Regions from separate parts of the Pectobacterium sp. HCp5_1 genome, predicted to be linked through region 3. Evidence: predicted binding sites of a transcription regulator. Region 3 holds the regulator's gene; each other region holds the start of a gene.
What was found. The regulator PhoB, encoded in region 3, activates phosphate uptake and scavenging genes when phosphate is short. The targets are predictions, from matches to a motif close to CTGTCATAAAACTGNCNNAT.
Positions count from the first base shown of each region.

Region 1: a site for PhoB is predicted at 960-979, ahead of Q3A88_RS09415 (esterase-like activity of phytase family protein). Genes of this name have one in related genera too.
Region 2: a site for PhoB is predicted at 1,095-1,114, ahead of pstS (phosphate ABC transporter substrate-binding protein PstS). Genes of this name have one in related genera too.

Region 1 is NZ_JAUMIO010000010.1:20,085-22,359, forward strand. It holds gene Q3A88_RS09410 (multidrug efflux MFS transporter) at 1-898, shown strand, start outside; gene Q3A88_RS09415 (esterase-like activity of phytase family protein) at 1,040-2,275, shown strand, end outside.
Region 2 is NZ_JAUMIO010000017.1:22,185-24,459, reverse strand. It holds gene pstS (phosphate ABC transporter substrate-binding protein PstS) at 1-972, opposite strand, end outside; gene Q3A88_RS12965 (DUF4026 domain-containing protein) at 1,185-2,275, opposite strand, start outside.
Region 3 is NZ_JAUMIO010000007.1:172,441-174,715, reverse strand. It holds gene phoR (phosphate regulon sensor histidine kinase PhoR) at 1-834, opposite strand, end outside; gene phoB (phosphate response regulator transcription factor PhoB) at 862-1,551, opposite strand; gene sbcD (exonuclease subunit SbcD) at 1,846-2,275, shown strand, end outside.

The sequences.
Region 1 (2,275 bases), on a different contig from region 3:
ATGGCACCTGTTCATCCTGCGCACGCTCATGGGGCTGACCTCTGGGTACATTCCCAACGCGATGGCGCTGATCGCCTCACAGGTTCCACGTGAAAAAAGCGGTTGGGCGCTGGGCATGTTATCGACCGGACAGATCGCTGGCGTCATTCTCGGCCCCCTATTCGGCGGCTTTATGGCCGACTACATCGGGCTGCGCATCGTCTTTTTCATCACTGGTGGCATGCTGTTTACCAGCTTCCTGATCACGCTTTTCGCGATTAAAGAGAGCGTGGTTAAGGTCACCAAAGAGAATCGGCTCAGCGGAAAAGCCGTCTTCGCGTCGCTGCCGTATCCGGCGCTCATCATCTGCCTGTTCATTACGACAATGATGATCCAGATGGCGAACGGTTCCATCAGCCCCATCCTGACTCTGTTCATCCGCGATCTGGCCCCCGGCACCGACAATATTGCCTTTATCAGCGGCGTGATTGCCGCGATTCCCGGCGTGTCCGCCCTGCTATCCGCCCCGCGACTTGGCCGTTTAGGCGACCGGATCGGCGCACATCGTGTCCTGATAGCCGCACTGGCGATCAGCGTACTGCTGTTCCTGGTCATGGCGATGGTACAAAGCCCTACACAGCTCGGCATCCTGCGCTTTCTACTGGGCTTTGCCGACGGCGCACTGATGCCAACCGTGCAGGCGCTGTTGGTCAAATACAGCAGCCAGCAGGTGACAGGGCGCATCTTCGGCTATAACCAGTCATTCATGTATCTGGGCAACGTACTGGGGCCGCTGGTAGGTTCCGGCGTGTCCGCCCTGATGGGCTTCCGCTGGGTTTTCGTCATCACCGCCGTTCTGGTGCTGTGCAATACGCTACAACTCTTTTTCGCTTTCAGGAAACCGCGCGGAAAGGGATAACGAACCGGCCAGCGACGGATATTCCGTGAAAACTGCATGCTTCATTGCAAAATGAAGCATGCGGTCACAAAACTGACATGACGATTCCCTATGCTCCGACAATACTTCTGTCAAATCGCCCCATATCAAAGAGCTAATCCCATGAAACACACGTTGTTAGCACTGCTGGTTGCCGGATTTTTGCCATTCAGCGTTCAGGCCGAAGGTGAGAAAGTGACGCGCTATGTCGTCACCTTCCCAGCCAGCGAACGCGTTGCCTATCAGGGCAAATTCGCCCATAACTTCCCCAACGGTCTGCCTGTCGGTATTGGCTCCGGCCTCTATTTCACCGGCAAACAGGGCGACGATCTGATGTTCACCACCGTCACCGATCGCGGCCCGAATGCCGATGCACCGCTGGTCTGTGAGAAAGAAGCCAAGATCTTCGCCAGCCCTGACTACGCACCGCTGATGATGGATATTCGGGTCAGCGCGAAAGCCGCCGAGGCAATAAATCCGCGCCCGCTGCACGATGCCGAGGGCAATATCACCGGCCTGCCGCTGCCCGCGGACGTTATCGGCACCACCAACGAAGTGGCGCTGAACGATGCACTGCAACCGCTCAGCACCAGCCAGCGCGGTCTGGACACCGAAGGGATTACGCCGGACGGCAAAGGCGGCTTCTGGCTGTGTGACGAATACGGTCCGTTCCTGATTCACGTTGATGCCAGCGGGAAGATCCTGCAAAAATTCGGGCCGACGCCTGCGGGCAGCGAGCATTCAGTCGCCAGCGGTTTACCGAATATCATCAAGTGGCGTCAGCCGAATCGGGGTTTTGAAGGGCTGACCCGCCTGCCGGACGGCACGATCGTCATGGCCGTGCAAAGCACGCTGGATATCGACGGCAAAAGCAAAAACAAAGCGCAGTTTACGCGTCTGGTGATGTTTAACCCGGAAACCAAAACCAGCCGCATGGTGGGTTACCCCATCAACATCGATAGCTATAAGAAAGCGAAGGATGCCAAGATCGGCGATATCGTCGCGCTGGATAATCAGCGTATTCTGCTGGTCGAGCAAGGTGCGGATAAAGACAAGCAAATGCAGAACCGCATCTATCTGGTCGATCTCAGCAAGGCGAGCGACCTGACACCGTTCGATGCTGACGGTAAATCGCCGGAGTTTGACGATCTCGCCCAGTTGGAAAAACGTGACATTACGCTGGCGAGCAAGCAGGAGCTGGTGGATCTGCGTAAGCTTGGCTGGCAGCAGGAGAAAGTGGAAGGTCTGGCGCTGGTCGATAAGCAAACGCTGACCGTCATTAACGACAACGATTTTGGCCTGCAATCCGTGCTGCAATCCCCGGTGAAAGCGAAAGATAAGGCGGACGACTATCAGGTT
Region 2 (2,275 bases), on a different contig from region 3:
TTCATTCGGGAGGGTAGCGTAATCCAGCGCTGTAGCCTGCTCGCCGCCTTTCTTGAACGCCCAGTCGAAGAATTTCAACACTTCAGCGCCCTGCTCAGGTTTATCCTGCTTGGTGTGAACCAGAATGAAGGTGGTTGACGTGATTGGCCACGCATCCGCGCCCTTCTGGTTGGTCAGATCCTGAGCGAAAGACTTGCTCCAGTCGATCTCTTTAGCCGCGTTGCTGAAGCTGGCGCCAGTCGGGCTAACCGCTTTGCCATCGGCAGAAATCAGTTTGGTGTAAGCCAGGTTGTTTTGCTTGGCATACGCGTATTCTACGTAACCGATAGAACCAGGCAGACGCTGTACGAACGCTGCGATACCATCGTTACCTTTACCGCCCAGACCGGTTGGCCAGTTCACGGTAGAACCTGCGCCAATCTTCTCTTTCCACTCTGGGTTCACTTTTGCCAGGTAGCTGGTGAACACGAAAGACGTACCCGAACCGTCAGCACGACGAACCACAGCAATGTCCTGATCCGGCAGTTTGGCATTCGGGTTCAGTTTGGTGATTGCCGGGTCATTCCATTTTTTGATGTTGCCCAGGTAGATATCACCCAGCGTTTTACCATCCAGCGTCAGTTCGCCAGATTTGATGCCAGGAACGTTCACTGCCAGCACCACGCCACCGATAACGGTTGGGAACTGGAATAAACCATCCTGTGCTAATTTGTCGTCAGCCAGAGGGGCATCTGAAGCACCGAAATCAACTGTTTTAGCGATAATCTGTTTTACACCACCAGAAGAACCGATGCCTTGATAGTTAACTTTATTACCGGTTTCTTTTTGATAGGAGTCAGCCCATTTGGCATAAACAGGCGCAGGGAATGTCGCACCGGCACCGGTGAGGTTAGCAGCAGCTAAAGCAGAAAATGCCGTCAGAGAAAAGGTTGCCGCAACAACACTGGCAAGAGTGGTACGCATCAGTTTCATAATCCCTCCTGTGGGATACTCAAACGTGTCGACGTAACGTCGTTATCAATCAGAGTTATCAAATCAGAGTGTAGTTTGCAGGAGGAAAAATAGGACAGTTTGGTGACAGTAAAATGTACGCAATATGACAGTTTTATGACAACGACACAGGGTGCAGGAAAACTCAGGCATCACCAGCCAGAACAGGCGTTCTGACTGGTGCAGGAGATCGGTCAGTGAGTCTGGCTATGGCTTAGTAATTTATAAATCGTATCAGGCTTATAGCTATCACCCTGATAATAAATCGCCCAGTCGGTTACCCGCGAGATATCAACGGAATACACACCACCTTCCTGCATATCCTCAACGTAGAACGGATGATTGATTAATGTTCCCGTCACTACAGTGTCGTCGATTTTTTCGGGTATAAACCACATGTGCTCGCGCTCTTCTCCCTCTTCGCCATGAGGAATGCCAAACTTCACCATAAAGCGCCATTCACTTTCGACAGGTTTAGGTGCTTTTTTTAGTAGCTTAGCTAAAAAACCCGGTTTAGCCGGTTCGTCACTCACGTGGTAGTTTTTAAACATGTTGACGAAATAACGCCAGCGCAGCTGTGCCTTACGTGACATTTCTGCCGTTTCCGCATTCGTGCGCCAGAACATGATGGCATTCTGCTCATCAAATCCTTTGAAGAACGTTTGCAGTACCGGATTTTCTTCGTTGGTACGAAACAGCATACAGGAAGGCTCCTGATGCACGTCATCCCGATCGGCGCGATCGCCCAGAAACACGCCTTCCGGCGTCCCTTCCAGATCGTAGCGCATGTCTTCAAGAGGCCGCAGTTGGTCAATCGGCGTGGATTGATTCACATGCCGCAGCCCTTCTTCAAACGGCAACGCCACCAGATATTCATAGCCGCTGTCCGTTTGCCCGCACAGAATCGGTTCATTAAAGGTAATTTGCTGATTTTGAATGGCATTATTGACAAAACTTCTGAATAAATCCGGGATGCCATAATACGAACTGAGCGTCTCGGGAATAACTAATTCAGCCTCTGTCAGGCCGCATCGCGCCAGACCATGCGAGTGAAACCAGAATGTCGTTGGCGGATCGTTCTCGGTGTCGTACACGGCATGAATGGTATACAGCGATTCAATTTCCGGCAGGACATCATCTTCCAACTGAAAATTCAGCCATTCACGGGTAAACACGTTACCAGCAGCGGAAATATCGATGCCCAGAAGAAAATCCGGTACCACAGCACTTAATAAACGAAGCTGATGAACGTAGTCTTCCAGCGGATTTGGCCCAAAAATACACT
Region 3 (2,275 bases):
GACCTTTTCATTCAGATCGATTGCCGTCGCCGCCTCAATACGGGACAGGGTCAGCAGCTGTTTGACCAGCCCGTCCATGCGTCGGGTCTGCTCCTGCATGGTATTCAGCGCTTTTCCTCGTAGCGCCGCATCCAGCGTTTCTTCCTGCATCATTTCCAGATAGCCCTGCAACACCGTCAGCGGCGTACGCAGTTCATGGCTCACATTGGCAAAAAAGTTACGTCTGGCGCCTTCAAGCTGGTGCATTTGCGTAATATCACGCGCCACCATCAATAGCTGGCCTTCAGAATAGGGCATCACGCGGAATTCAACATGGTGGGAATTATTCAACTGTAGCGTGAGAGGACGGCTAAAATCCTGTCCTTTCATGTAATTCGTGAATTCGGGATAGCGCAATAAGTTGAGGATATTCTGACCGTTATCCTCCGGCCAGCGGAAATTCAGCAGATGCTGCGCCAGATGATTACACCAGAAGATCGTTCCTTCTTCGGTGGTGATCACCACAGCATCGGGCAAGGATTCGGCACCGCTGCGAAACCGCTTGATCAGGAGCGCTAGCTCACGGCGTCGGCGTCGATTACGCAACTGCATCTGATAGAGCCCGTAAAACAGCGGCTCCCAGCTCCAGCGACCGGGCGGTGGCGTCATGCTGCGGTCAACCCACAGCCAATAAGAGAGTTTTAGCTGGTTATAAAAATTCCAGCACAGTAAGCCTAATACGGCGACCAGCAGAAACCAGGGCAGATAGCCAAAAATCAGCCCCAGCAGTAAAGCGGGCAAACAAAAAAAAGCTAGCTCCAATGCCAGCCTTTTCCAGGATAAACGTTCTAGCACGTTAATGTGTCTCCGGTTACGATCACCTCAGTAACGCGTTGAAAAACGGTAGCCCGTTCCCCGAACGGTTTGCACCATTTTGTCATGTCCGCTGGTTTCCAGCGCTTTACGCAGGCGACGAATATGGACGTCGACAGTACGATCCTCAACATAAACGTTAGTGCCCCAAACGTGATTCAGCAACTGTTCCCGGCTATAAACACGTTCAGGATGCGTCATAAAGAAATGCAGCAGTTTAAATTCCGTCGGCCCCATGTCCAACGCGTGCTCTTCGGTCGTCACACGATGTGAGGAAGGATCGAGGCTCAGGCCACGCATTTCAATCACTTCTTCCACCGCCATCGGTGAAATGCGGCGCATAACGGCTTTGATACGCGCCACCAATTCTTTGGGTGAAAACGGTTTGGTAATGTAATCATCCGCACCCACTTCAAGCCCGCGCACGCGGTCTTCTTCTTCGCCGCGCGCGGTTAACATCATCACCGGAATATCACGCGTCAGCGCCTCGCGCTTCATATGCTTGATGAATTGCAGGCCCGACCCGCCTGGCAGCATCCAGTCCAATAACACCAGTTCTGGGAATGGCTCCGACAGTTGCGTTACCGCGCTGTCATAGTCTTCAGCTTCAACGGGTTGATAACCATTTTGTTCCAGTACAAAGCAGACCATTTCACGAATTGGTGCTTCATCTTCCACGACTAATATGCGTTTTGCCATTGTTAATCCTGTCGTTAATCATCGTCGCTGTTAGCAGGCGGAGGCATTATGCGTCAGTTTTATGACAGATTTATGAAAAACGCACGGACCGCTCTGCACGATTGTTACAGCGCGTACATCCGATTTTTCGAGCCGCTTTCCAAACGTCTGATTCCACCGCGACAGCCTCCATCCCTGCTATATATAATCATGGCATTACGATGACAAAGCACCAGGGCGACGACACACCCTTTCACATAATAAATAATGACAACGTCATCCACCGCCACGCGGTATGAATATCGAGAGAACACGATGCGCATTATCCACACCGCCGATTGGCATTTAGGGCAATATTTTTATACCAAAAGCCGCGCTGCTGAGCATCAGGCTTTTCTGAACTGGCTTATTGTTCAGGTGGAACAACACCAGGTCGATGCCATTATCGTTGCTGGCGATATTTTTGATAACGGTTCGCCCCCCAGCTATGCGCGGGAAATGTATTATAGCTTCGTGGTCGCGCTACAGCGCACAGGCTGCCAGCTCATCGTTCTCGGCGGTAACCACGATTCTGTCGCGATGCTAAATGAATCTCGCGAGCTGCTGGCCTGTCTGAACACGCAAGTGATTGCCTGCGCCAGCGGCGAACCAGCCCAACAGGTGCTCCTACTAGAAAACCGTCAAAGGCAGCCCGGCGCCCTGCTCTGCGCGATTCCTTTTTTACGTCCACGTGATGTGTTAACCA